Regions from separate parts of the Bacillus sp. AFS017336 genome, predicted to be linked through region 1. Evidence: riboswitches for the same ligand, from Rfam matches in the RefSeq annotation. Region 1 holds a riboswitch; each other region holds the start of a gene.
What was found. Region 1 has a riboswitch for cobalamin ahead of metE (5-methyltetrahydropteroyltriglutamate--homocysteine S-methyltransferase). Riboswitches for the same ligand answer to the same signal wherever they lie in the genome.
Positions count from the first base shown of each region.

Region 2: it holds a riboswitch for cobalamin, as region 1 does, so the genes downstream of both, CN601_RS19480 (acyl-CoA thioesterase) here and metE (5-methyltetrahydropteroyltriglutamate--homocysteine S-methyltransferase) in region 1, are expected to answer to the same signal.
Region 3: it holds a riboswitch for cobalamin, as region 1 does, so the genes downstream of both, CN601_RS15295 (Ig-like domain-containing protein) here and metE (5-methyltetrahydropteroyltriglutamate--homocysteine S-methyltransferase) in region 1, are expected to answer to the same signal.
Region 4: it holds a riboswitch for cobalamin, as region 1 does, so the genes downstream of both, CN601_RS09540 (ABC transporter substrate-binding protein) here and metE (5-methyltetrahydropteroyltriglutamate--homocysteine S-methyltransferase) in region 1, are expected to answer to the same signal.

Region 1 covers NZ_NUCO01000010.1:111,502-119,077, reverse strand. The annotation lists gene CN601_RS04870 (Fic family protein) at 1-576, shown strand, start outside; gene CN601_RS04865 (Rossmann-fold NAD(P)-binding domain-containing protein) at 554-799, shown strand; gene metE (5-methyltetrahydropteroyltriglutamate--homocysteine S-methyltransferase) at 929-3,226, opposite strand; cobalamin riboswitch at 3,386-3,579, opposite strand; SAM riboswitch class I at 3,683-3,794, opposite strand; gene CN601_RS04855 (PadR family transcriptional regulator) at 4,383-4,706, shown strand; gene CN601_RS04850 (DUF1048 domain-containing protein) at 4,708-5,085, shown strand; gene CN601_RS04845 (DUF1048 domain-containing protein) at 5,105-5,449, shown strand; gene CN601_RS04840 (ABC transporter ATP-binding protein) at 5,584-6,342, shown strand; gene CN601_RS04835 (ABC transporter permease) at 6,345-7,109, shown strand.
Region 2 covers NZ_NUCO01000034.1:51,572-59,147, reverse strand. The annotation lists gene exaC (acetaldehyde dehydrogenase ExaC) at 1-1,019, opposite strand, end outside; gene CN601_RS19490 (YitT family protein) at 1,182-2,000, shown strand; gene abc-f (ribosomal protection-like ABC-F family protein) at 2,070-3,905, opposite strand; gene CN601_RS19480 (acyl-CoA thioesterase) at 4,282-4,776, opposite strand; cobalamin riboswitch at 5,122-5,267, opposite strand; gene CN601_RS19475 (DUF4349 domain-containing protein) at 5,674-6,600, shown strand; gene CN601_RS19470 (hypothetical protein) at 6,753-7,007, shown strand; gene CN601_RS19465 (dynamin family protein) at 7,076-7,576, opposite strand, start outside.
Region 3 covers NZ_NUCO01000024.1:202,687-210,262, forward strand. The annotation lists gene CN601_RS15290 (Ig-like domain-containing protein) at 1-932, opposite strand, end outside; gene CN601_RS15295 (Ig-like domain-containing protein) at 1,082-4,372, opposite strand; cobalamin riboswitch at 4,780-4,973, opposite strand; gene CN601_RS15300 (hypothetical protein) at 5,189-6,274, opposite strand; gene CN601_RS15305 (hypothetical protein) at 6,509-6,703, opposite strand; gene CN601_RS15310 (DUF2584 family protein) at 7,201-7,443, shown strand; gene CN601_RS15315 (GDSL-type esterase/lipase family protein) at 7,491-7,576, opposite strand, start outside.
Region 4 covers NZ_NUCO01000019.1:16,407-23,982, forward strand. The annotation lists gene resB (cytochrome c biogenesis protein ResB) at 1-448, shown strand, start outside; gene ccsB (c-type cytochrome biogenesis protein CcsB) at 462-1,628, shown strand; gene CN601_RS09530 (response regulator transcription factor) at 1,866-2,585, shown strand; gene CN601_RS09535 (ATP-binding protein) at 2,585-4,372, shown strand; cobalamin riboswitch at 4,546-4,718, shown strand; gene CN601_RS09540 (ABC transporter substrate-binding protein) at 4,843-5,802, shown strand; gene CN601_RS09545 (FecCD family ABC transporter permease) at 5,768-6,820, shown strand; gene CN601_RS09550 (ABC transporter ATP-binding protein) at 6,817-7,576, shown strand, end outside.

The DNA.
Region 1 (7,576 bases):
GTAATTGAAGAGGGATTAACAATCGGTGGAAAACGATTAAAAGAACACTTCGAAGCAATTAACCATGTTGAAGCAATTAAATATGTCGAGCAAATTGTAGAAAGTAAAGAAGAGTTATATCATAACACGATTAAAAATATACATAGTCTTGTCTTGAAAAATATAGACGGTGACAACGCTGGTAAGTATAGAGAGATAAATGTACGAATCTCTGGTAGTAAGCATCAACCATTGGAGCATCCATTTGTTCAAGAAGAAATGGATAATCTATTAAATTGGTATAATAAGAACAAAGATGTACTACATCCTGTTGAGTTAGCAGCATTATTTCATTTCAAATTCGTTTATATTCATCCGTTTTCTGATGGAAATGGAAGAACAGCCAGATTATTAATGAATTTTATTTTAATGCAACACGGTTACCCGCCAGCAATTATAAAAGCTGATCCAGTTAAACGAATTCAATACTACGAAGCTTTAGAATTGGCTAGTATGAAAGGTGAAACTAATAAATTTGTGAGACTTGTTATGGAATGTGTAGAAGATAATTTAAATGAATATTTACGTATGTTTTAGAGCACCTGAATACTTAGGTGCTCTTTATTCTTTTTATGCCAATTTTTCTGGTAATCCTGAAAAAGCAGCTGAAGCGATTATTAATATTGTTGAATCGAAAACGCCACTACTTAGACTTTTGTTAGAAATAATGGCTTATCAAGTGGCTAATCATAAATATCAAAATCTACTTCAAAACTTTGAAGAAGCGAAAGAAACAACTTTATCGGCAGATTTTGAATAAAGATTTTTACCCTGACAGCATTCCTATGAATATTTACAAACACTTACAATAGTAGAAAACCACTGAAAACAAGTCAGTGGTTTTCTTATTTCTAAATTTTCTGATAGACATTATTGAACCAGCTACTAATTACTCTTTCACAAACAACTTTTCTCTCGCTTGCTCAGCTGCTTCAACCATCACCTTTAATGCTGAAACCGTTTCATCAATACCTCGCGTTTTCAAACCGCAATCAGGATTAATCCAGAACAGCTTCGGATTGATTACTTGAAGGGCACGATCAATATTTCTTGTGAGCTCTTCAACCTTTGGGACACGCGGACTATGAATATCATATACACCAAGGCCAATACCTTTATCGTATGTATTTTCTTCAAAAGCAAAAATTAACTCGCCGTGGCTTCTAGAGGTTTCAATCGAAATAACGTCAGCATCAAGTGCATTAATTGCATCGATTATATCTTCGAAGTTTGAGTAGCACATATGAGTATGAATTTGTGTATCGTTTTGTACAGAAGCTGTTGCGATTTTAAATGCATAAACAGCAACGTTCAGATAGCTTTCCCAGTTTTCGCGTTTTAATGGTAGCCCTTCACGAATTGCTGGTTCATCGACTTGAATCATACGAATTCCGTTTTTCTCGAGCGTTTCAACTTCTGTTCTAAGTGCAAGTGCAATTTGATTTGCAACATCGTAACGTGAAATATCATCTCGTACAAATGACCAGTTTAAAATTGTTATTGGACCTGTTAACATGCCTTTAACAGGCTTGGTTGTTAATGATTGGGCATACACGGATTCTTTAACGGTCATTGGATCTAAATAAGACACATCCCCATAAATAAGTGGCGGTTTTACGCAACGAGAGCCATATGATTGAACCCAACCAAATTTTGTGAATTGGAATCCAGCTAATTTTTCACCAAAATATTCAACCATATCAGTTCGTTCAAATTCACCATGTACAAACACATCTAAGCCAAGTTCTTCTTGAATCGCAATCCATCTTTTGATTTCAGCATTAATATACTCTTCATATTGTGCATTCGTTAATTCACCTTTACGCCATTTTGAACGCTGACCTCTTACTTCTTGTGTTTGAGGGAAGCTACCAATTGTTGTAGTTGGTAGAAGCGGTAATTGGAAAGACTTTTCTTGAATGGCTTGACGAACTTTATAGGATTCTTCACGATCCACACTATACGTATGCAAGTTTTGAATGGCCTTCTGAACTTGTTTATTGTTTCGAACGGATGATTCATTTAATGCTTGAATTGCATTTATGCTTGCTTCAATTTTTGCTTGAATCGACGCTTTACCATCTTGTAAACCTTTTGCTAATACAAAAATTTCATTTAATTTTTCATCAGCAAAAGATAGCGCATCCTTTAGCACATCATCAATTGTACTTTCATTTTTCGCTGTTACAGGAGAATGTAATAAGCTTGATGAAGGTTGTACAATAAGCTGGTCTTTTGAAACAAACTCAGTAATTTCTTCAAGAAGGGCATATTTATGATCAAGATTTGCACGCCATATGTTACGTCCGTCAATCACTCCAGCAGCAAGTACTTTATCTTTTGGGAAACCATATTTTTTAATTGCAGCAAGGTTTCGCCCATTATCATAAATAAAATCAAGACCAATTCCTTGAACAGGGAGTGAAACTACTTCTTCATAGAAATCAACGCTCTCAAAATAAGTTTGAAGTATCACATTCACATTAGGTGCTGCTTTATGCAATGCTTCATATATATCGTTAAATAATGCCACTTCTTCTTTTGAAATAGATGTAGATAAGATTGGTTCATCTATTTGAACCCACTCCACACCTTCTGTTTGTAATTCTCGTAATAGATCGACATAAAGTGGTACAAATTGATTTACAATCGTTTTAAACTCAGTTTCTTTATATCCTTTAGACAGTTTTACAAATGTTACTGGCCCCAAGATAACTGGTTTCCCTTCAATACCAAGCTTTTGTTTAGCCTCTTTATAAAATTGTAGTGGACGGTTATCGACAAGAGTAGGTGTTACTTCTCCCAATTCTGGAACAATATAGTGATAGTTTGTGTTAAACCATTTTGTCATTTCAGATGCAACAGCATTTTTTGAACCGCGTGCTATTTCAAAATAAGTTTCAAGTGATACTTTTCCTCCAGCATATTCAAAGCGCTTAGGTACGAGACCGAACATAACAGCTGTGTCGAGAACATGGTCATACAAGCTAAAATCACCTACTGGAATTAAGTCAATACCTTGATTTTTTTGCTTTTGAAGATGCTGCAAACGAATCGCTTCAATTTGCTTTAAAAAATCTTCTTTTTCTAGTTTACCTGCCCAAAATTGTTCAAGTGCTTTTTTCCATTCACGCTTTTCACCAATTCTTGGATAACCTAAATTTGAACTTTTTACACTGTTTCCCATTCTAATACACTCCTTATATGATTGCTTTTGTATTTTTTCCCAACAAAAAAGTCTCCCTTTTCAAATAGAAAAGAGAGACTCATACGCATAACTAACTAGAGTTGAGACATTGCTGATCCCAAATCACGTATTCCTCACTCCCCCCTATACATCCGTAGGTACAAGCGCATACAATAGGCAGGTCTCCTGACTTAGGATCAAACGCTTCTTATCCCTTCCCATTTCAGTATGAAACAGTGGTAGATTGATAAGTCGCTCCCCAATACAGTGGCGGGACCGTGTCGGATTCTAACCGACTTCCCTTTTAAGCTGTGGAAATAATTCTTAACAGCACCTTATGCATTTTTATGAAATTTTTATTAAGAAATATTAAAGATGAAATCTAACAATCCTTCAAAACGACAAAAGCCCTCTCTGCTTTTAAAAGAGAGAGGGCTACAAAATTTATGGAATCCTCTCTTATTTTCCAAAGCAATTTGCTTTGCAGGAATTAGCACCTTTTCAACAAAAAACGTTGAATGGTTGCCGGGCATCATCGGGCCAGTCCCTCCGCCACTCTCAATAAGAGTTTAATAATTTATAATGTTTTGAATTAATTGTCATGATAGCATGATAAACAAAGTCTGTCAAAATAAAATAAAAAATGTTCGCTACAGAAAGGTTTAAAAAAGAGGGAATGTATATTTTGTATAGATAGATAATACATTAGAAGCAATCCAGAACACGGTTAGATTCAGTGGTCTAAGTAATTTTATTTTGATCTAGTTCTTAACTAAAAATTTTTTTGATCAACTTTACAATCCGACTACTCGGTGATACAATGTACCTGTACTTAGCAATACTGAATACCAGTAATACTAAATAGTTAAATTTTTTTTAAAAAAGGGTTCACATTTCTTCTACTTAGTAATACTATATACTATTACTAAGTAATACGGAGTATCAGTCGCACCAGATAGCTGAAAAAGAGTTCAAATAAAATGAACAGTGAAATCAATGATCTATAGGCTATTTAGTTTTTCTATTGTCCGGTACTAAGTATTACTGAATATTTGTATCACTAATTAGTAAAAAGGTGGTTTTCTCCGCAGTTAATTGCCGTTTAAATTAATAGACCTAAAACTTATTTAACGAAAGTAAAAAGGAGGTGTACGCTATGGAAAATTTAACAGAAATGCTCAAAGGTTCATTGGAAGGTTGTGTACTTGAAATCATCAGTCGCGGTGATACTTACGGCTACGAAATTACTCGTCTTCTTAATGACTTAGGATTCACTGAAGTTGTCGAAGGTACAGTCTACACCATTTTAATCCGACTGGAAAAGAAAGAGCTGGTAAATATCGAGAAAAAACGATCTGAAATGGGACCGCCTCGTAAGTTTTATTCATTAAACGAAGCAGGGCGTGAGGAATTACAACAATTTTGGAAAAGATGGAATTTTGTTTCATCAAAAATCAATATCCTAAAGGGGGAGCGATAGTATGAAAAAATTTATTGAGTTAATCATTGGCGATATAGAAAGCAAAAAAGAATATAAAGCATTTATGAAAAAGGTAAATTCTCTACCAAAAGATTACGCATTTGTGTTCAAAAAGATTCAAAAGTACATGTGGAATTTCGGTTATGGTTTTGGTGAAGAAATCATCAATCTATATGAACTATTTGAGGCTAGTTCAGCAGAAGGAAAGCATGTGTTGGATGTAACTGGTGAAGACGTAGCGGCATTTGCCGACGAATTGATGGCTCTCTCTAAACTAGGTGGAGAATCGGCAGGTTTTTTCGGAGGTAAAGTAGAGTTGGAAAAAGATATTGAGAGTAGAGTCGAACAGCAAGTAAAGATATGGACGAATAAAAAATAAAAGTAGGGGGCTAAAAACCATGGTGAATTTCTTCAAAAAGATACTCGATGATAAAAAAGAATACAAAGAAATGATGGCACGAGTAGATGCATTGCCAGCCGATTACCAAGAAGCCTATAAAAAAATCTGCAACTATATGTGGAGTTTTGCTTCTGGAAGCGGGATGGATATGTTGAGAATCCAGTATGATCTCATTGATTTATTTGAAGCAGGTGCATCAGATGGTAAGGACGTATTAGAAGTAACAGGTGAAGACGTTACAGCATTTGCTAATGAACTTACCGATCAAGCGAAAAGATGGGATGATAAATTACGTAATAATTTGAACAAAAGCATTCTAGATCGATTGGGTAAGAAAAAATAAAATCATCAGTTAATATTTAACAAATAAGTACAGCATAAGTCATATTTGTATGTCTGTTTAGATAAATCCAGCTGCAGGCGCAACTTACGCTTAGAGCGCGCGCCTTCAGCTTTATATATGGGAGGGAAATGATTATGAGTAATACTGCAATCTCAGTGAAGGGATTAAAAAAATCCTATAAAAATATAGAGGTGCTAAAAGGCGTAGATTTTGAGGTGAAAAGAGGCAGTGTTTTCGCTTTACTGGGCTCCAATGGTGCTGGGAAAACGACTATTATTAAAATCTTGAGCACATTAATACAAGCGGATATGGGGGAAATTGAAGTTTGTAGTTCGAATATTCAAACAAATCCAGGGCAAGTACGTGAGAAAATTAGTCTAACCGGACAAAACGTTGCAGTAGATGATATTTTGACAGGGCGTGAAAATCTCGACCTAGTAGCAAAACTCCGCCACTTGCCTGATCGAAAAAAAGCTGTGGAGGAAAGTCTACGCCGTTTTGATTTAATTGAAGCTGGTGATCGAGCTCTTGCTACTTATTCTGGCGGTATGAAAAGACGATTGGATTTAGCAATGACAGTACTTGGGTCACCGGAACTTGTTTTTCTTGATGAGCCTTCAGTTGGACTTGACCCGGAAGCACGATTAGCTTTGTGGGAAGTGATTCGTGATATGGCAAAAGCGGGTATTACTGTATTTCTTACTACACAATATTTAGAAGAAGCCGAACAACTAGCTGACCGAATTGCCATTTTACATGAGGGCAAAATTCTTGTAGAAGGTACGCTGGATGAATTAAAAGCAATTCTTCCGCCTAAAAAAGTAGAATACGTGGAAAAACAGCCAACACTTGAGGAAATTTTCCTAGTTGTTACTGGAAAGAGAGGGGAATAGCAATGAATGGAAATCATTTTTTCAGCGATACGTTTACAATGTGCAGTCGAGTGATGAAACATTCACTTCGAAGTATTGATACAATTATTACAACGATCCTCATGCCGATTATGCTTATGCTCGCTTTTGTCTATATTTTCGGTAGTGCCATGACAATGAATAAAGTAGATTACGTGAATTTTATCGTTCCAGGTGTGTTGCTTATGTGTATTGGAATGGGGATTTCCTATACAGCAGTTCGAGTGAACACTGACATGACAAAAGGAATATTTGATCGATTTCATTCCATGCCAATCGCTAAATCATCGATATTGGGAGGGCATGTTATCTCAACTTTAATATTAAATTTATTATCAGTTACAGCAGTGATTCTCATTTCTTTTATCATGGGATTCCGTCCTCACGCTGATTTTGTGGAATGGTTATTAGCAATTGGTATGATTCTTCTTACCGTATTTTCTTTTACTTGGATTGCAGTGGCATGCGGACTAATGTCAAAATCGTATGAAGGTGCGAGCGTATTCTCTTATTTACTTATGGGCTTAATGTTCGTAAGTTCTGCCTTCGTTCCAACAAATAATATGGGTAGCAAACTAAGAGCTTTTGCCGAAAACCAACCAATGACACCAATTGCTGAAAGCGTGCGTTCACTTTTAGCTGGGCAACCGGACTATGGTAATATTTTAACTGCTGTATTATGGTTAGTCGGAATTGGAATTTTGTTTTATATGATTTCAATGAAGGTATATAAAAAAAGAATGAAATAAATTATCGAAGTACGGGCTGGAGAATCTTTCAGTTTGTGCTTTTTTTATTTTGACAAAATGTTATTTACGAATTAAATCATTTTTTTGTTATGGAGAATAGTGCATTTTTCATAAAAAAAGAAAAATATGTAGAGACGTTGGAATAAGTCCACGAACTGATAATATTAAATAGAAAAAGATTACTACTATGAACTATTCAAAGTGGTAATCTTTTTAGTTAGAACAACTTAGATAAAAACGCTTAACTCCTGAAACCTTTGATTATCAGAACTAGATTTACAAGTAACTTCAGTATTACTTCTTATTCTTATAAAAACAAATCAATAAAAATATATTAATAAAAATAATAAAAACCAAATAAAATAGATTTTGTACTAAATATTTAATGTTATAAAAAGCTTGTCCCATATCTTCTTTATCTAATGGATATGCCGACTCTAATATACTAGGGATTTTTAAACTTCCGA
Region 2 (7,576 bases), on a different contig from region 1:
CCGATCATTGTTTGAGGGTCTAATGGATTTCCTTGTTTAATCGCTTTAACACGTTTTACCGCGCGATCCATAAATTCTTCATAAATCGATTCGTGTATTAACGCCCTAGATGGACAAGTACATACTTCTCCTTGATTTAAAGCAAACATTGTAAATCCTTCAAGTGCTTTATCGAAGAATTCTTCATTCTCAACTACATCTTCAAAGAATATATTTGGTGATTTACCACCTAATTCTAATGTAACAGGAATTAAATTTTTTGAAGCATATTCCATAATTAAACGTCCAGTTGAAGTTTCACCAGTAAACGCAACTTTAGCAATTCGATTACTAGAAGCTAATGGTTTACCCGTTTCTAGACCAAAACCATTTACGACGTTGACAACTCCTGCTGGTAATAAATCTTGAATTAGTTCCATTAATACTAACACTGAAGTAGGAGTTTGCTCTGCTGGTTTAAGAACTACACAATTCCCTGCAGCTAAAGCAGGTGCAAGCTTCCATACAGCCATTAAGATCGGAAAATTCCATGGAATGATTTGACCTACAACTCCTAGTGGCTCCTTATAATGATAAGCAACTGTATCACCATCAAGTTCACCGAGTGATCCTTCCTGGGATCTGATACAGCCTGCAAAATAACGGAAATGGTCGATTGCTAATGGAATATCGGCTGCTAAAGTTTCACGAACAGGTTTCCCGTTTTCCCAAGTTTCAGCAACAGCAAGATATTCTTTATTCGCTTCCATACGATCAGCTATCTTATGTAAAATATTTGATCTCTCTGTGACTGACATCCTACCCCATTTTCCTTTTGCACGATGTGCAGCGTCAAGAGCTAGATCAATATCCTCAGAAGTCGATCTAGCTACCTCACAAAAGACTTGTCCAGTTACAGGCGAAACATTTCCAAAGTACTGCTCTCTTACCGGTCTTACCCATTCCCCACCAATAAAATTATCATAACGATTTTTAAACGTAATTAATGAACCAGATTTTCCAGGTGTTGCAAATACCATAATGATTCCCCCTTAATAGCTTGTCTATATAAACTATGAGATTCTACCTAAAACTATGACTAATAATCTATCTTTTATTTAATAGAAATATTTTGATTCAAATCTAATAATTAGGTAGAATGATAGAAGTGTTAAAAATCTGTTAGAAAATGAGGGGTAACTGTGCGTAAAAACTTCGTAGATATTATATATCTCCTTGTTGGATCAGCAATATTTGCAGTCGGTGTTAACTTCTTTGCAATACCGAATAAATTAGCTGAAGGTGGCTTTACCGGCATTACAATGATTACTTATTATCTTTTTAACTGGTCACCTGATGTCGTATATTTTGTTTTAAACGCTTCGTTGTTAATAGTTGGATATAGGTATTTGAAGAAGCAATTAGTTTTATATACAGTTATTTCAATTGTAGCTATTTCATTTTTCCTACGTATTACTGACGGTTACGGTGTACCAACAAGCGAGACATTATTAGGTAGTATTTTTGCTGGTGTATTAATTGGGCTAGGGTTAGGAATTGTCTTCCGCGCAGGAGGTACAACAGGTGGTTCCACTGTTCTTGCACAAATGGTCCATCAATCGTTTGGCTGGAGTATTAGTAAATCTTTACTTGCCTTTGATTTAGTTGTCGTCTTAGGAGGCTATTTTGTAATCGGTTTTGAAAAAACACTGTATACCGTCATTTCAATTTATATTGGAATTAAAGTAATGGATTATGTTATGGAAGGAATAAATCCAAAAAAAGCAATTACGATTATTTCTGACCAAGCAAATGAAATTGCACAGATCGTATCAAATGAATTGAATCGTGGGGTAACAATCTATCCAGCAAAAGGACATTTCTCAGGTTTAAGAAAAGAGTCATTATACATAATTGTGAGCAATAAGGAATTGTTTGAACTTAAAAAAATAATTCACGCAATCGACCCAAAAGCTTTTGTCGTTATTCATGATGTAAATGATGTGTTAAAGGCAAGCTAAAACGAGCTAGTTAAACAAAAAAAACAAATCACTTTAGTCATTTACCTAAAGTGATTTGTTTTTTTTTACTTACACCTCTTGTTTCCCATTTATTCCTGATTCTAAAATTTGATTTATGTTTTCTAATTCTTTTTGTAACATTACGATTTTTGTAATTTGAGCTTTCTTTTCTTCATCGGTTTCGATTTCTTCCGCACTCAATGCAGCAATTTCTAGTTGTAACCTAATTCGTTCATTTAATAAAGATTGTTGATCGTTTGTAATGCTTTGTCTACCGTTCCATTCAGCAAAAGAACCTTTGAATTCATAAAGATTACCATTTTCGATATGAATTACACGATTTGAAACTTTTTTTAGTAAATAAGGATCATGAGAAACAACTACAACGGCTCCAGGATACGCAGCTAATGCTTCTTCAATTCGTTCTCTCGTGTGAATGTCTAAATAGTTTGTTGGCTCGTCAAGAACAAGTAGATTTGAGTCTGAAAAATATAGTTTTACGAAAGCAACTCTACACTTTTCCCCCATACTTAATTGAGCAATATTTTTATAAACATCCTCTCTTCTAAAAAGGAAGCAACCCAGTATTGTCCTCGCCTCTGTTTCAGTCATATTTGGAAGAGATAAAATTTCATTTAAAATCGTAGAATCTTCATTTAACGCTTCAAGCTCTTGCATAAAATAACCTATTTTTAATTGTGGGTTATGTCGTACGGACCCATTACTTGGAATCAATAATCCCGTTAATAATTTTAAAAATGTAGATTTTCCAGAACCATTTTTACCTATTACAGCTAATCGATCTTCTCGACCTAACAGAAAGTCAACTTGGCTAAATAATGATTTTTCAGCGTATGAGAAATCTACTTTTTCAAAGGTAATCATTTGCTTTGCAGTGAACGTTTCATTTTCAAAGCTAGCTGCAATTGTCTTAACTTCTTTCGGTTTCTCTACTTTTCTTTTCTCTAATCGTTCTAAATCCTTTTCCTTAGATTTAAATCTTAATGCGTTTTTTGCAGCTTGTTTCTTGGCAAAAGGATCACGTTCACTCGCTGCATTATGCGAGCTTGTAAACCATTGTTTATATTGATTGATCGTTTCGATTAACTTTTTCTTTTCCGCTTCTTGTTTTTCATATTGAGCTTGCTGGGTTTTTCGCTCATGTTCTTTTTGAATTTTATACGCTGAATAGCCACCATTATACTTAAATGTGCCAGCATGCGTTAATTCAACTGTAACGAGCGCAACATCATCAATGAATTGTCGTTCATGTGATATAAAAAGCACACTACCTTTAAAGTTTTTTAACCACTCAGTTAACCATTGAATCGACTCCGTATCTAAATGATTTGTTGGTTCATCTAAAATTAATAGCTTAGGTTGTTTCATCATCACTTTCGCTAATTTAACTTTTGTTTTTTGTCCACCACTTAAATGACTGAACGGGATATTCCATAACTCTTTCGGTAATTGAAATTTCTTTAATACTTGATCTATTTTATTTTCAAAGTCATATCCATCTAATTCTAAATACTTACTTAAATATTCATTATATTTATCAATGTTTTTTTCATTAGATAGGTCAAGCGATAACTTTTCTAAATTCTTCTTTATTAAATAACGTTCTTGATCAAATGATTCGATTACTTCCCTTGCTGTAAGTAATTCCTGGTCTTCTTCATCTGTTAGAAGCCAACCTATATCATCTTTTGAATATTGAATTTGCAAAAACCCTTTATTAAGCGGAATATTTCCTAAAATTGCATTTATAAATGTTGATTTCCCAACTCCATTTTCACCAATTAAAGCAACTCGTTCGCCTTCTTTTAGTTCTAGATTTCCATTTTTAAAAATTGTCATTCCGTTTAACTCTATTTCAATGTTCGATGCTTTTATAATAAACATATATTTCACTCCATCCGATTTAAAAATATCCCTCTGTTTTAGCCCAGAGAAAATAAAAACACACAAGCAGTATCTGCCTGTGTGTAAATTGGATGTAATTTAATAAGCCTAGTACATACGAAAAAGTATATACAAAGTTTAGTTATTATTAAATAAACCATTTTTTTAATTGAATGGATTTACTTAATATTCATTATGGGCTCAAAAAATAGACATACTTATCCAATTTCTCTGTTATCAGGCAGAGTACTTTTTTGCTATTAATTCTTTAGCTTTAAAAGTTATCGGATATTGTACATAGTGTCTAAATTTGATGCCTCCTTAAAAATATTAATTTAATATTAGCTTACTTTTAGTATGATTTCAATCATTACTTTTATTCTTTCCAAATTAATGCCAATTCCTTACTTAGTTTTTTTCTTAATTGGCGACTTTCTAAACGCTTAAATGCTAATTGCTGTAATTTAATTTCTTCTTCAGTTTCTGGTATTGCCTCTACTACTTTATGAGGTTTTCCATCTTTTAGTGCAACAAAAGTTACAAAACATGTTGCCGCCACTCTTTTTTCACCTGAAAGAAGGTCTTCTGCAGTAGCTCGTACAAATACTTCCATTGAGCTTGAGCCTGTTAAGATGACAAATGATTCATAATAAATGCAATCACTTTCGCGAACTGGACATAGAAACTCGACTGAATCCATCGATGCGGTTACACATTCCATTCTCGAATGCTTTGTTGCTGAAATAGAAGCAATTAAGTCCATTGCTGCAAGCATCTTTCCACCGAATAATGTACCATGGTTATTTAAATCAGTTGGAAATATTCTACTACTATCAAATACTCTGGATTCTTTAACGTATCTACTGTTCATCGGTTTCTCCCTACTTTTAATTAATTGAATTATGTATTTCTCTAATTTTTTTGATTTTACCAAAGTTAAAATTCATCTTTTTTTGTCTCATGGCGAGTCTTTATTTCAAATTCAGGCTTTACCCAATTTCATCAATTCTTTCAACTTTGCTGTCTTACATGTTTAATTTCCATCGTTTTTTGCATGTAAAATTGGAAGTTTCATAAATTCCCCTAAAAAAATAAAAAGCATTTTCATCTCAAAAAAGATAAAAATGCCTTAAGATCGTTGGAAAACATAAAATAATGACAATACTTTAAATTAAGCTTTCTTTCAAAAGGCACCTCCCTATCTCTCGTAGGTCAAACAGCGTCGTTAGAATAGGCAGGTCTCCTGACTTTAGAATTTTCATCTATTACAGTGGCGGGACCGCGTTGGAATTTCACCAATCTTCCCTTTTAAGTAAATGAATTAATAAGAATTTCATTTACACCTATTCCCTACTATTTAGTTTTCATTATTTTGTCATAAAATACAAAAATAGTCAAAATATTTATTTCTTTTCCAAAAATAATAATATTCATTCATTATATCTTAATAACTTTTCTATTAAATAAAAGTAACTCACCATAGATTTGCATGTGGTTTTTCATACTAAAAAATATACTTAAAATGTTCAAAAATTGGTTTAAATACCACACTTTCCCTTACTTCTATTTATGGTATAGTAGGTTAAATTAGAAATTTTTAACAAATATAAAATCTGCAACTAAAAAATAATTACTATCGCAATCGAATGTTTGATGAAAGATTAGGAAATAAAGGGAAGGAATACAAACAAAAATTAAACAACTAACCAAACTAATTACGGATCTTTCCAACCCTTAAATTCGACCTACATATGAGGTGATTAAATTCATGTTAATTTATCGTCGTTTTTTTAAAAACTTATTTTTAATACTACTTGTATGTTTATTCGTTTCTGCATGTTCAAATCCTGACTCAAAAAAAGAAATAAGTAGTATGTCATCAAAATCGTTAAAACAAGATCAGAGGGGCTTTGTAAATAACACTGATGCTTCGGTCAAAGATCAAAAAAAGCAACCTTTCGAACAACTTGAAGCTAGTAATCGCAAATTAGTAAAAACAGCTGAATTACAGCTCGAAACAAAGAAATTTGATAAAACCATTTCAGCTCTTGAAAAATCAGTTAGTAGTTCGAGCGGCTATATCGAATCGAATCATATTAGCGGAACATCCATATTGGAAAAGTACTCTAGTAACAACTCTGAGCAATCACCATCAAGAACTGCAAATTATACAGTAAGGGTTCCATCAACAAATTTAAATGAATTTCTAAATAATTTAAATAAGATTGGAAACGTAATTTCAAAAACTGTTTCAACTGATGATATATCCAATCAATACTTTGACACAGAAACGCGTATGAAATCATTAAAAATTCAAGAAGACCGTTTATTGAATTTATTAAAAAAAGCTGGCTCTTTAAAAGACATTTTAGAAATTGAAAAGCAATTAACTGATGTTAGATACGAAATTGAAAGTTTAACAACAACTTTAAAAAGTTATGATTCAGCTGTAAACTACAGTACAATCAATCTTTTTATTAATGAAGTTTCATCGATTACTGATACAACTCCTCCAAAAACGATTGGAGACCGGATTGGTGTAACATTTAAACAAAATGTTGATGCAATCGTAAGTGGATTTAAAAATACGACAGTTTTCTTGATTGGTAATTCTCTTATGATTATTATTTGGTTTGCGATCATTGCAGTTGGTTATTTTATAACGCGGAAAGCCATAAAAAAATATCAATTATAAAACATACCTAAATAGTTTTAAGATAGCATTCTTAAGAATAGAATTTAGTTAGATAGAATAAACCTTTTACCATTTCTCAATATAAGTATCTATTTTACTAATCAGTTTAATAAGTTAGTTTAAAAAACAACTTATAGAAGGAGAACTATTATATGAGTCATCTCTTATTAAGTAGACTAGGTAATTGGAAAATACAAATTCATTGCCACGCTGGTATTCGAACTGTAGGAAATGAGAGAGAAGTTCTTTTACTTGATGAAGAACATGAAAAAATTGCACACTTTTCAATTGATTCAAAAGGAGCCTTTTTAATCCTTCAAATCCCTTGGGGTGGCTATGTGAAAATTAAAGAGGGCTATCAAACAATTGTTGTACATATTCCTTATGAAGAAGTTGCGGAAGAATAATTGTCTTTATTATTGATTTAATAACTTGAAAAAAGAGTGTGCCATTTTGATATTGGCACACTCTTTTATTATTTACGTAATGTTAAAAACTCTAATTGTCTTAAACGCACTGTGAAGAATGTAATCGGATCAAAGTAAATACTTGGATTTGATTTCATGTCATCTAAAGTACGGTTATAGTTAGAAATTGCTAATCTTATTTCATCAACTAGCTCATGAATTTGCTCAAATGGAGCATTTAAGAACATAGCTAAATCTCTTGGTAAAGTCTTTTCAAACATTTCAAATTGTAGGAAAAACTTAGTTGATAGGTCAGATGTAACATCATCGTAGTTTACATTATCAACATATTTTTGGTATTGAGCAACAAGCTTCGATTTATTTTGAGGTAATAAACCTAATAAGATTCCTGAGCTCTTTAAAATAAATTGAGATGGTGATGAGTTTAATAATATATTCATCTCATCTAATTGAGTCATACTAGTCATTCGATCTGCATCACGGCGCCAGTCATCTAATACTTTAAAGTCACACTCAAGGCTTAAATATTCATTTCCAATATACTCATT
Region 3 (7,576 bases), on a different contig from region 1:
GTCACTAAGTTTCCATTTGGCTTTACAAATCGACTATCGGTTGCTGGATTTACACCTAATGCTGTTAAAGCTACGATTGCTTGTGCAATACTTTCGCTAGATGTTGAGCCCCAGGCAGTAAATCCTCCATCTGTGTTTTGTAGGTTTGATAGTGCTGTCACTGCTCGATCAATTGCGCTACTCACCTCAGGCATTGATTCGTATGGAGCTAACGCTTGTAGTGCCATTGCAGTAATATCAGGATCTGGCGCTGAGCCAGATAAAGCAAAACCTCCTGCTTGATCAGTACCCTTTTTTATTTCCTTACTTAAAATAAAATCAATGTATTTTTCTCTCGTTGCTTGCTTGGTAGAATCTGCAATAGTAGGAATCTCATAATGATTTGAATCAAATGCGATTAAGGCAAAAATACCACCATTAATACCTTGATAAATTGTTTTAGAGTAATCGGCAAGTGGTGTTAATAAATTGTAACCACCTACATTCGTAGGATCTTTTCCTAATGCACTAAGTGCCAGTATTAACCTTGAGTATTCAGTATTTTTTGATGTGGACAACACACCTTTATCTGATTTCACTTGATCGACGATACGATTATAGTAGTTAACAAAATATTGTGCGGGTACATTATAGTTCCCCCTTGCTAAAGACAGTACTGACCATTCACCTGAAATTGTTCCAAAACTTGGATTAGGAACTTTAGATAATAAAAATCCTAAAGAATTATTTAGTTGGGTACTTATCGTCGCGTTGCTATTCGATTCACTTAGTTTCAATATTGAGTTTAGCCCTGCGCCGGCATTCTCATATGTAGTGTGAGTAGTTGATTGTCCTAAAATCGTAGCACGGCTATCTGCATGAACGGAATTAGCCGGAACAATAACTGAAAAAATAAAAAATCCTGATAATAACATCCCTGATATTTTTCTCATTTTTATACCATATCCTCTCTTCTTTTCTGAAAACCAAGACCGTAAAAATAATTGGGTTTATCATATCCTTCGACTTTAAAAAAACTGAAACGACCTCTATTAAACTAGTGATCGTTTCAATATTACATACAGCTAGAGTATTATCAGTATTATTTAACAGTTACTGAAGTTTTAGCACCCTTATTCCCTGCTCGATCTACTACATAGATAGTTAGTTTCGTTCTCTTTTTCTGTTTTGATATTTTAACAGAGTAAGTTCCACTCGATGATACTTTTGCGGAACCAATTCTTTGTGAGCCACGATAAATATAAACCGTACTATTTGACTCTGCTTTACCAGTAACTTTTGTTGAAGAGCTCTTTATACTTTTTACTGCTGGTTTAAGAGGTGCTTTGTTATCAATATAGAAGACGATGCTTCGTTTGTTCCCTTTTAAATCAGTTGCAATAATATTGTACTTACCAGATGCTGCAAAAACTTTTCCTGAATAATAAGTGTATGACTTACCATTGAATGTAAGTTTTACATTTAACAGCCCAACATTATCACTGATTTGAATTGTTTTTTTCGTTCTATAATAGGCATTATTCGAAATTCCTTTTATAGTTGGTAATGTTTTATCTGCTTTTATTACTGCTAGCCTAGACTCAGCTGAAGTAAGTCTAGTAATACTGCCTACTAGCGATTTTTGACTTGAATCTAAAGAATTATAAGCTGCTCGTGCTGACTTAATTGCCGATTCACTAGTTAATCTAACTTGTGATGTAGTTGGTAATGCAGCAATTTTATCTTTCGCAACTTTTGCGGCATTTTTTATATTCACAATTGTTTTTTCAGCTAATACAAGCTTATTTAGTACAGTAGACGTAACTAAGTTCTTTTGAGCAGTTGTTAAAGCGTTATAGTCTTTTCTAGCTGCAATTACTGCAGATTCATTAGCTAACTTGATTTGTGAAGGTAATCCATTGATTTTATTTTGAACCGCATCTGCTTTTACTTGATCTTTTAAGACAATTATTTTATTTTCTGCTGCTACTAATTTATTTAATACAGTTGTTGATACTTTCCCTTTTTGAACAAGAGTAAGCCCATTGTATGCCTCACGAGCTGATACTACTGCAGTTTCATCTGATAGCGTAATAGATGTCGGTAAAGCATTTATTTTGTTAACAACTGAGTCTATTAATGAAGCTTCGTCTTTTAAACTTTTAATTTCTGATTCTGCTGCAACTAATTTTTCTAATACAGTTTCCGTTACTTTTTCTTTTTGAGCTTGCGTCAACCCATCATATGCCTCACGAGCTGAAACTACCGTTGCTTCATCTGCTAAAGAAATAGTTGTCGGTAGGGCGTTTATTTTGACTATAACCGAGTCTATTAATGAAGCCTCGTCTTTTAAACTACTAATTTCTGCTTCCGCCGAAACTAATTTATTTAATACAGTTTCTGATACTTTTTCTTTTTGAGCTTGTGTTAAACCATCGTATGCTTCACGAGCTGACACTACTGCTGTTTCATCTGATAAAGTAATTGATGCTGGTAATTCATTAATTTTATTAATTACTGAAACAACTAGTACTGCTTCTTCTTTTAATCTAGTAATTTCTGATTCTGCTGCAACTAATTTATCTAATACCGCTGATGATAGTAATCCCTGTTGCGCTGCAGTTAAACCTTCATAAGCCGTTCTTGCTTTAGCAATCTCTGATTCATTTGAAATTGTAATTGTTGTAGGTAATGCATTTATTTGATTTGTAACTATGGTTACCGAAGCATCTGTCATGTTATAAAGACTATTTTTTCCTTTAAGAAATCTGTCATAAGATACAAGGGCATATGTCGCTTGATCTGTAGCCATTCCATCCACATTCCCCGTTAAAACATGCTTGAATCCTCCGCCATTAACATAAAATCTTAGTAATGCGGTCACTAAATTTCCATTTTCTTTTACAAATCGACTGTCTGTTGCTGGATTTACACCTACTGCTGTTAAAGCTACGATAACTTGTGAAATACTTTCGCTAGAAGTTGAACCAAATGCAGTAAATCCACCATCCGCTTTTTGAATAGTAGAGATCGCTTTTAATGCTCGATTAATTGCTGCATTTACCTCTGGCATAGATTGATATGGAGCTAATGCCTGTAATGCCATTGATGTAATGTCAGGATCTGGCGTTGTGCCAAATAAAGCAAACCCTCCTGCTTGATCAGTACCCTTCTTTACTTCTTTACTTAATATATAATTAACGTATTTTTCCCTTGTTGCTTGTTTAGTAGAATCTGCAATTGTTGGTATTTGATAATTATTTGAATCGAATGCTATTAAGGCGAATATCCCTCCGTTAATCCCTTGACTAACTGTTTTATCATAATCAGCAAGTGGAGTTAGTAAGTTATAACCACCTACATCAGTAGAATCTTTTCCTAATGCACTAAGAGCTAATATTAATCTCGCATATTCCGTATTCTTTGATGTAGATAAAACGCCGTTTGCTGACTTCACTGTATCGACAATACGATTGTAGTAATTAACAAAATATTGATCAGGTACATTATAGTTACCTCTTGCTAATGACAATACTGACCATTCACCTGAACCCGTACCAAAACTTGGATTAGGAACTTTAGTCAATATATAGCCTAGTGAATCATTTAATTGCGTGCTTATATCAACATTATTTAAAGCATCATTTAAAGTAGTCAGTGCAGTATTAACAGTAGATTGATCAACTGTTAAATTAATAAGTGCTGTATTTGCTTGATCATATGCAGTTCGAATAGATTCCTTCGCTAATAACGCATCTTTGTTAGGTGCTGAATTTACTTCAGCTACTTTTTTTAATAAAGAATCTTTATTTGCTGGTGTATAAAGTGCTTTATCCCCACCAAAACTTGAATTATCTTGTCCTAAATCTGAGCCGTATCCATAAAGTGTAAATTGCCATCTACAAACATCCCCATCTTTCGGGAATTTATCAGATGCCCCAACATTTGGAAACTCATTATTAACTGCATACATCCAACCGGACATATTATAGTAGTCAAATTCCCCTAAATAGCCCGTTTTTTGAGCGCCGTTAGCAATAATTTCTTCATTACTTAAATTCATTGCATCTTTTATGACTGTCGGAACATTTACAGAAATATTTCCATTTTCAAGTTTAACTTTTGACAAATAGAATCCTGAATTAACCGATCCGTAACTATCATAATTACTTGTCCCGCTTAAAAATCGGTCAAGAACTTTTGCATAACTTTCCCCTTCATAAAAAGGAACTTTAACTGGTTGACGAATTAACCCCGCACCTAAAGTATTTGCCTCAACTGACATCGTCACATAGCCAATTGGACTATCTGCGTGAACCGGTACAGATTTCGTTGGAATTGTAATTGAAAAAACTAATAAAACTGCTAATAATAATCCTAATATTCTTTTCATTTAAACGCGTCCTTTCTTTCATTTCTAAAAACCTATCTTTCTAATAAACTCAAATTCTTCCTCCCTTATTTTGCTTGATTTTCCGGTGTCTTTTAGTGACAAAAATTCTTCATTGCCAATAAAGAAAACCCGCCAATTATGGCGAGTCTTTAGGCGAAGATAGAGGCTTAAGTTGCACTTATACATAGAAATTAAAATTGGCAACCACGTCGACTTTTCCTCTCCGCTGCCAATTTATACATTCTTCATGTGCAAAAAAAGAGCCCTGCCTTATTTGGCAGGACTCATAGTTATCCAAAAATTAAACTGCTCCAACAGCATACTAAAAAATGCGCGTCACAGCGCTCTTATACGGCTTTCGCATAAGAACAGAATTTTTCTGATAACAAAACTTCCCTCACCGAAAGACTTGTAAAATGCAAATGGCAGGTCTCCTGACTTAAAGCTTCTAGCCTACTCCATTCATCTTCCCAGTTTCCCAGTGATTAACGTGCAATCGCACTCGAATGTTTCGTAGCTTCTTACAGTAGATGTGAGCTGTTTTGGTTTTTCACCAAATTCCCTATTAATGCAAACTGCAACCATATACTGTCTTCATTTTAACAAATGGTTTAATACTGTACAAATTAATTTTTAATTTTTCTAAATTGTTCCCTATTTTTTTCTGTTAAATTAAAATGTTGATTTTTGAATTAAAAAAAGAGGTTGTCCAATTAGACAACCTTAGGAACTCTTTTATTAATACCGATAACTTTGTGCAACGTTTTATTCTAATGATTATTAGAGGCTTCACTAAATTACTCATAAGATTAAATTTCAATCTAATTCCTTGATATATTCTTCTCTTTCTTTAAAAGCTTGTTTTACGATTTCTTTCGATACCCCATCTGGAATATGAAAGGAAATTAAATTCATATAGTCCTCCGGATATTTATTATCTAAAGAAAAAATTCTAACATTATAAACTTCAAGTTTGGCACTCGTTAAAAATTGGAGTAACTGATAGACCTGATCTACATCGTCTATATTACCTTTTAGTTGAATGTCAAAAATACTATATTCATCAGACTCGAAAGCTAAATCAAGATCCTGATTGAAAACTGGCATTTGATTTGTATTCAAATAGTCATAACCAAGACTCCTTAACCCACCTTCAAAATCCTTGAAAAGTGCCGATTCTTCAATATAGTAAGAGTATTGTGCAAAATTTGTTATATTCGGCGGTTCATAAGGTGTGGAGCTTTCACGTTCAAAATCAGACATCGAATAAATCGAATGTACATTGTCTATATCAAAAGTTATTCTTTTATTTATATCATTTGTATAGCTCATACTAATTTCTTTCACATCTAATGGCTTGTAAACATCGCTAAACTCTTGAAATTTTTTAAGCACTTCATAAATTGAATTCATTTTTTCAGTATCAAATAAATTTTTAACATTTGCACTCACAACATTTACTTTTAAATGTTGTATAACATTTCCAGTATCAGCGTAATCAAACGATTCCATATCATTTTCACTTTTAAATTCGATTGACTTTACTTTGGCTCGACTAAGAATTTCTGAATTCGATTTTTCAAAAGCCTTTTTCATTTCAAATGTTTTAGATTGGATGTCATAGTCATCTCCAATAATTTTTGTAAATAACATCCCCTTTATGTAGATGTTAAAAGTGAGCTTATTTCCCGTTCTCTTTCTAACTTTAAAATAGGTATCTCCCATGTTCCCTTCGTTTATGTTTGGTTTTTCCAAAACATCTACTTCGAAACCGTATTTGTCTTTAATATATTTTTGTGCTTTTACATCGATCGTTCCTGCCCCAACACATGCAGTCAATAAGAACATCGAAACGAAAATTAGCATTGTACAAATTGATAGTTTGATAGCTTTTATATTCAAAGAAAATTACCTGCTTTCTAGACACCAAAATCCATATTTTTCAATTAGAAAACTCTTAAAAATTCATTACTGACTAATTGATATTACCATATTTTGGAATTTATTTCGTTATATTTTGAAACTTCTTATCTTATTCAACTAATCTTCAATTTAGTTGCATAAGAAAATCTACAAACTGCTTAACTGAGCTAACAATAAAAAAGAACCCTAAATATTATGGGTTCATTTACTCTTCTATCTCCGCTGTTTCGATCCACTCACATAAAGAATAATAATGGCAAAAAGAAACATTCCACAAACAATAAATGGCATTAAGCCTGAATTATAAACCATATATATTCGAATATGACGAACCGCGTTCACAATAATAAAAATCACCATGCATATCCACAATATTGCAATGAGAGCCATATTTTTATTTCTTCGCATAAACATCAGCCCCTTCCAAAGAACAACTCCAAAAATACTGTTTATTTTATTATATAGTCGACATAGTGAATCAATGACCAATCGTTTATTTGTATGTGTAAAAGTTATTGACTCATTGGGGGTCTTGAGTTAAAAAAGTAGCGACTTGTTGATTATTTTTAACTCATAAGGAGGCTCATGAGTTAGAAAAGTAGCGACTTGTTGATTATTTTTAACTCATAAGAGGCTCATGAGTTAGAAAAGTAGCGATTTGTTGATTATTTTTAACTCATAAGCGGTTCATGAGTTACTAAATTAGCTAATTCATCATAATTTGTAACTCATAAAACCTCGCACTGTCTCCCTTACATTAAATAAGTGTTTCTAAATTATGAAATTTCATCTTCCTACCTATCTCTTTTTTGTATTCACAACAAAAATATATTAAGATATTTTTAAGTCTTTAATCTCTTCTATATTAAATAGTAAAAATCTTCAATTTAAGGAGTTTCCAAAATATGAGTATGCCATTTGAATTTAATTTTGTAATTGTAACGAATGAAAAAGCGATCAGAAAAGAAAATAATACATTCTCTTTAGAGCTTAATGGATACCACTTGTTTCCTATTGATACACCAATCAATGTAACTAGAAAGAATGATGAAAAGCCTTTTGGTATTGCTGTTATAAGGAAGATTGAATGGAAAAGTGAGAGTACATATATGGATTATGAATTAAAAGCAATTGATACGGTTAATTAAAAAATAAAACGGATAGCTAAAGACTGCTATCCGTTTTATTGGTATTTTTAGAACTCTTTCATTGTTTGATATGCCTGTTTCGCTAAAGCAATATGACCAAGTTCATTTGGATGTACTCCGTCAGTACCTTCGA
Region 4 (7,576 bases), on a different contig from region 1:
TGATTTTTATTTTAACTCTGATGGTCAACCTGATACGAAAACAAGAAAGCCAGACAACCCAGCATTTGTATTTAAAATGACAACACCAAAAACGCCAAAAGGTGAAGTAGCATTCGTTGCAATTAAGCAAAATATTGAACCAAATGGGGAAAATAAGTTTAAGATGTCATTTGCTGGTATTGAAACAAAAGATTCAACTGGATTAACTGTTCGAAAAGATTTAACACTATGGTTACTAGCACTTGGTGGAGCAATCTTTATGATTGGTGTTATACAAGGTATGTATTGGTACCATCGTCGTATTTGGATCCAAAATCAAGATGGGGAAATTTGGATAGCGGCATTTACGAATAAAAACTATTATGGATTAAAGCAAGAGTTGAAGAAAGTGTTGGGAGACACAAAGATTGAAGTTCCTATTGATCAACAAGCTGAGAAAAGCGTTTAATTAGGGGGAAAATATGTACGAGCTAAGTAGTAATTTTTTATTTACCGCGTTTATTTGTTATATTGTAGCTACTTTCTTTTTTGGCGGCTCGATGAAAACAAATGATAATGGTCCTAATAAATGGGGTACTATTGGTATTTCTGTAACGATTATTGGATTTTTATCACAACTTACTTATTTTGTTACTAGATGGATTGCAGCAGGACACGCACCTGTTAGTAATCTATTTGAATTTATTACATTCTTTGGGATGATGTTGATTTTTGCGTTTATTATGATTTATTTCATGTATCGCTTAAATATAATCGGACTTTTCGCATTACCATTGTCGATTATTATCATTGCTTATGCAACAGTATTTCCACACGAAGTTAAGCCATTAGTTCCTTCTTTAAAAAGTTATTGGTTATACATTCATGTAACGACTGCGGCATTAGGAGAAGCTATTTTAGCTATTAGTTTTATTACAGGTCTAATTTATTTAATTAAAAATATCAATCAAAAAGTTTCAAATAAGAAAACATTTTGGTTAGAAGCTGTTTTGTACTTCTTAGTAACAGTTGTTGGTTTTATCGTTATTTCAACGGCATTTACTGCATCAGGCTACGAAGCAAAGTATACTTGGATCAATAAAGATAAAGTTCAAGAAGATATGGTTTATAATCTTCCTTCACTAGTAGGACCTCATAAAGGTGAATTAAAAACAGAAGGTAAATTTGAAGCTCTTGCAGAAATGCCAGCTATGGTGAATGCTAAAAAATTGAACACAGTAATTTGGTCAATTTTTGCAGGTGCAGCATTATATGCAATTATTCGTTTAATCCTTAGAAAACGAATTGGAGCATTTTTACAGCCTTTTGTTCAGAAGGTAGATAGTGAATTATTAGATGAAATCGGATACCGTGCTGTTGCGATTGGTTTTCCAGTATTCACTCTTGGTGGACTAATCTTCGCCATGATTTGGGCTCAAATTGCTTGGACGAAATTATGGAGTTGGGATCCAAAGGAAGACTGGGCATTAATAACTTGGTTATTCTATGCAGTTTTCCTACATCTTCGTTTCAAACGAAACTGGCAAGGTGAAAAATCTGCATGGCTAGCTGTTATCGGATTTGCGATTATTATGTTTAATTTGATTGCAGTTAACTTAATCATTGCAGGTTTACACTCATACGCATAATTAAAAAGATGTGCTAAAAACCCCCGTAAAGGAAATGAATTTTCCGTGTCGGGGGTTTTTCTACGTTAAGAAAAGAAAGATTTATAAACAATTTCCTAAGTTCTTCGCTGCTCGATTCTGGATTTTTTCACTAATTTATGGAAATAATAAATTCAAAGAATTATGTAAAAATGTTCACAAATTGTACTAGAATATACGATTTTTATTATGTAAAATTATGAAGAGGGGGTTATAAGCATGGAACAAAATATAAAAATATTAATAGCAGATGATGAAGATCGTATTAGACGATTATTAAAAATGTATTTGGAACGTGATGGATATAGTATTGATGAAGCTGATAATGGTGAAGATGCTTTAAATTTAGCATTAAAGAATGAATATTCATTGATTGTACTAGATTTAATGATGCCAAAAATTGATGGAGTTGAAGTTTGTAGGGAATTACGAAAAACTAAAACAACGCCAGTCATCATGCTAACGGCTAAAGGTGAAGAAACAAATCGTGTTCAAGGTTTTGAAGTTGGTACGGATGACTATATCGTTAAACCTTTTAGTCCACGTGAAGTAGTACTTCGAGTAAAGGCTCTATTAAGACGTGCTTCTCCAGTACCGGTATTTACTTCTGATAATACTTCTGCAAAAGACATAGTAGTGTTTCCGCATTTAACGATCGATAATGATGCTCATAAAGTAATTGTAGCTGGTGAAGATATAAGCTTAACGCCAAAAGAATATGAGTTATTATTATTTTTAGCGAAGTCACCTGAGAAAGTTTTTGATCGAGAAACATTGTTAAAATCTGTATGGCAGTACGATTTTTTTGGGGATTTACGAACAGTTGATACACATGTCAAACGACTTCGAGAAAAATTAAGTAAGAGCTCTGAAGATGCTGCAAAAATGATTGTCACAGTATGGGGCGTGGGTTACAAATTTGAAGTAGGTCAGGAGTAATGATTCTAAGAAGTTTAGTTGGAAAGCTTTGGCTTACAATTATATTATTAGTATCTCTTGTGTTATCCTTTCTGACATTTGTCTTAATAGGTTTTTTTGAAAAATTTTATATTGACCTTCAAGTACAAAATATGAAGGATGACGCTTCAAAAATTGCACAATTAATTGAAAATGGCCAACCAATTTCAAATATTGAATATTTATCAAATAATATTGTGAGTAGGTATTCAAGAGTAATTATTTCGATTGATGGTCAAAAACCGTGGTATTCAAACAATACATATGGAATACAAGATTTACCTTTTAAAGAAATACAAAATGATGATGTATTAGACCAAACACTAACTAAAGATAAAGAGGTTAGTAAAAGACTAGTCTACGGTGAAAATAGTGAAAGGGAAAAATTAGTTGTTGGTGTGCCGTTAAATGCTAATGCAAAAAATGGAGCTGTATTTGTTTACCAAACATTGCAACCTGTTAAAGTAATGATTCACCAAACAACTAATTTTGTTTTGCTCGCTGCATCAATTGGAATCGTATTAACAACATTTTTCTCTTTTTTCCTTTCATCAAAAATTACAGCACCGTTAAGAAAGATGAAAGAAGTTGTGGGTAGTATGACTTCGGGTAATTTTAATGTGAAAGTGCCAATTCATTCTAGTGATGAAATTGGAGAGCTAGCCTATTCATTTAATAAAATGAGTAAACAATTAAATTTTAATATGAATGCATTAAAGCAAGAGAAAGAAAAGGTTTCTAATATAATTACAAGTATGGTAGATGGCGTTATTTCAATCGATAATGAAGGACGAATTATAACAACAAATCCACCGGCAGAACGCTTTTTAAAAATGCTTAATGATGATTATTTTGAAGAAGAAACCTCGTCACTCGTTTTAACGAAGGAATTACTAGATTTATTTGAATTAGTTGTTGTAAGTGAGAAAAAGCAATTTATTGAATTAAATTTTGATCAAGGTAATTGGCAAGTTTTAATGTCACCACTTTATAATCAGACAAATATAAGAGGCGTTGTAGCTGTAATCCGAGACGTGACAGAACAAAGGCGTTTGGAGAAGATGAGAAAGGATTTTATAGCTCATGTCTCTCATGAGTTACGTACTCCTATTTCTTTACTACAGGGCTATAGCGAAGCGATTGTAGATGGTGTAGCAGAATCTAAAGAAGAAATGCAAGAGTTGTCACAAATTATTTATGATGAGTCACTTCGAATGGGTAGATTAGTAAATGATTTGTTAGATTTAGCAAGAATGGAAAATGGTTTTACTGAATTGAATCGAGATCATGTCCCATTGATTCAATTTGTAGATCGAATTTTACGTAAGTTCAAAGGGCTAGCAAAAGAAAAAAATATTAAGCTATTTGGTGAAATCGATAATGTTCCACATGTAGATGTATATATCGATGAAGATCGAATGGAGCAAGTTTTTACTAATTTAATTGATAATGCTATTAGACATACAAATGAAAATGGCAGAATAATTGTATCTGTAAGTCAAAATGAAACATCGACAATATTTAGTTTCATTGATTCGGGTGCAGGGATTTCAAGTGAAGATTTACCATTTGTGTTTGAACGTTTTTATAAGGCCGATAAAGCTCGTACTAGAGGTAGGAGCGGTACTGGTTTAGGGTTAGCAATTGTTAAAAATATTGTCAATGCTCATGGTGGATCAATCAAGGTTTCAAGTGAGATTGGACATGGAACGACATTTAAAGTGAAAATCCCTCATGATTTACGAATGAACGAAAAAGATGTAGAGTAATCTTGTTTCATATAAAACATTTTCCTGAGATTTTAGTTTCTAAACTTCAAGTTAAATAAAGTTATGTTTGGACTGTTCTCACCTGGATAAATAATTGAAATATAGTATTTTACACAACAAAATATAAATAAAATAATTGAATTCTTACTCAATATATCTTACGATTGAATTAATGAAATATTGATGAGTTTAGTGCAAGTATTGCTTAAAAGGGAATCTGGTTACAATCCAGAACTGTCCCCGCAACTGTAATGTGGACGAAACGGCTATCCACTGTTCGAAAGAATGGGAAGGACGGAGTAGGTTGAAGCAAAGTCAGTAGACCTGCTAAAGTCATCCTTGTTCAATTCTTCGGGGAGTAAGAGTTTGAAGCAGCAGTTGCAAGACTTCTTGTATATGTATGTTGTTTCAGCCCCGTTCAAAATGAATGGGGTTTTTTTTATGCTTTCCAAAATTTTAGGAGGATTCAAATGAAGAAGTTTTTAGCTAGTTTTATCATGATTTTATTGTGTTTAGGTTTATTTGGTTGTACTAATGATACGACACCAAAAAAATCGAATGTAGGTACAGATGAACAAGCAACTTTTCCAATGACTGTTAAAGATGCTACGAAAAAAGAAGTTACGTTAAAAGAAGCACCTAAAAGAATCGTTTCACTAATTCCAAGTAACACAGAAATCCTTTACTCTATTGGAGAAGGGAAAGAGGTCGTTGGAGTAACTGATTTTGATAATTATCCAAAGGAAGTAAAAAACATTGATAAAGTTGGCGGAAACAATGCTGACATGACTTACAATGTTGAAAAAATTATTTCTCTAAAACCTGATTTAGTATTAGCTCATGAATCAAGTTTAGGAATTTCTGCAGATGGCTTAGAGCAATTAAAACAAGCAGGAATCAATGTGTTTGTCGTTAAAAATGCTGCAACTATTAATGATGTATATGATACAATTTTACAAGTTGGAGAAATCACAGGTAAAACTAAGCAATCTAAAAAAGTAGTAAGTGGAATGAAAACAAAATTAGATGAAATTAGCAAAAAAACAGCTAAAGCAGGTACAAATCCAAAGGTTTGGCTTGAAATATCAGGTCCACCAGAAATATATACAGCAGGCAAAGGTACTTTTCTAGATGAAATGATTTCGATGATTCATGCTAAAAATATAGCTGAAAATCAAAAAGGTTGGGTACAGTACAGTGAGGAATCAGCAATAAAAGCAAACCCAGACGTAATTTTGACTACTTATGGTGATTTTACTCCAAACCTAGAAAAAACGATTATAGCTAGAAAGAACTGGCAAACAGTAAGCGCAATCAAAAATAAACGAGTATATGATATTAATGCAGATACAACATCTAGACCAGGTCCAAGACTTGCAGAGGGAGTCGAAGCAATTGCAAAGGCGGTTTACCCAGAGCTTTTTAAATAATACATATTTAATCTTTATCTTTCCAATTATTTTATTAATTTTTCTATTTATTTTAGGGGTTTCGATTGGTTCTACATCGATTCCCTTTTCTTCTATCATTTCTAGCTTTTCTGATGATATATTTAAAACTAATTATGTTCCAGCAGATATTCAAACAATTGTTATGAATATCCGTGTGCCAAGAGTTTTGTTAGCTGGATTAGTAGGAGCGTGTCTTTCATTAGCTGGAGTCGCGTTTCAAGGTATACTTAAAAATCCATTAGCCGATCCTTTTACATTAGGTGTTTCTTCGGGCGCATCTGTAGGAGCAGTGTTTGTTTTATTTTTTCAAATAAGTTTACCGATTGTTACTTACTTTACTTTACCAGTAGTTAGTATTTTATTTGGTTTTGGTACACTTTTAATCTTATTATTATTTGTAAGAAAATTAGATCGCTCTTTAAATGTCGAAACAATCATATTAGGTGGAATCATAATCAGTTCATTTTGTTCTGCATTGTTATCATTATTTATCACATTTTCGAATAATGAATTACGTGCAGTAATCGGCTGGTTAATGGGGAATATTGGAAGTAGAGGTATTCAGTATTCTTTAAGTTTACTACCATTTTTAATTGTTTCATTTTTGATTTTATTTAGTCAAAATAGACATCTAGATGCGATGACATTTGGTAGTACAAATGCAAAGCATATAGGTATTGATGTGAAAAAATCTACTTATCTAATTTTGCTAACAGGAAGTATTTTATCTGGTGCAGCTGTAGCGGTATCTGGAACAATTGGGTTTGTAGGGTTAGTTGTTCCGCATTTTACTAGACAGCTAGTTGGTCCACTACATAAAAAATTACTGCCATTATCAATGATAAATGGAGCCATATTTTTAATAGGTTCCGATATTTTATCGAGAGTAGTACTCGCGCCTCGAGAATTACCAATTGGAGTAATTACGTCCTTAATAGGTGCTCCAATGTTTGCGTTTATATTACTATCACTGAAAAGAAATAGAGGAAAAGTATGATTAAAAGTCAAGATATCTCATATTCATATGATGGAATTCATACAGATTTGGATGGACTCACCTATTCGATCAATCAAGGAGAATGGCTAGGGATTATTGGACCTAACGGAAGTGGGAAGTCTACATTTTTAAATATTCTATGTGGACTTTTTAAACCTTCTAAAGGAAATGTTAAGTTAGATGGAGAATTAGTTTCTAGTATGTCTAATAAACAAATAGCTAAAAAGATTGCTGTGTTGTCTCAACAAAATTCCTATACATTTTCATATGAGGTAAAAGAAACCGTGAAATTAGGGCGACTAGCCCACTCTTCTTCTTTTTTTCCTAGTTGGACAGATCATGACGAAACAGCCGTTAGAAGCGCAATGTCAATGACAGGTACTAATAAGATGGAGAAGAGCTTAATCAATGAAATTAGCGGTGGTGAAAGGCAAAGAGTATTTCTTGCCCAATGCTTTGCACAAGATACCCCATACATTTTTTTAGATGAACCAAGTAACCATTTAGACTTGATGCATACAATTAAAATTTTGGACATGTTAAAGGAATTACAAAAAAATGAGAATAAAACTGTTGTAACTGTCTTCCATGATTTAAATTTAGCAAGTCTTTATTGTGATCGACTATTAGGTTTAAAAGACGGCAAAATTTATATTGAGGGAAAAACAAACTCAGTTTTAACTGAAGACATATTAAAAGGCCTATATGATACTTCTTTTCAAATTTTAGATAACCCTGAAACAAATAAAAAAGTCA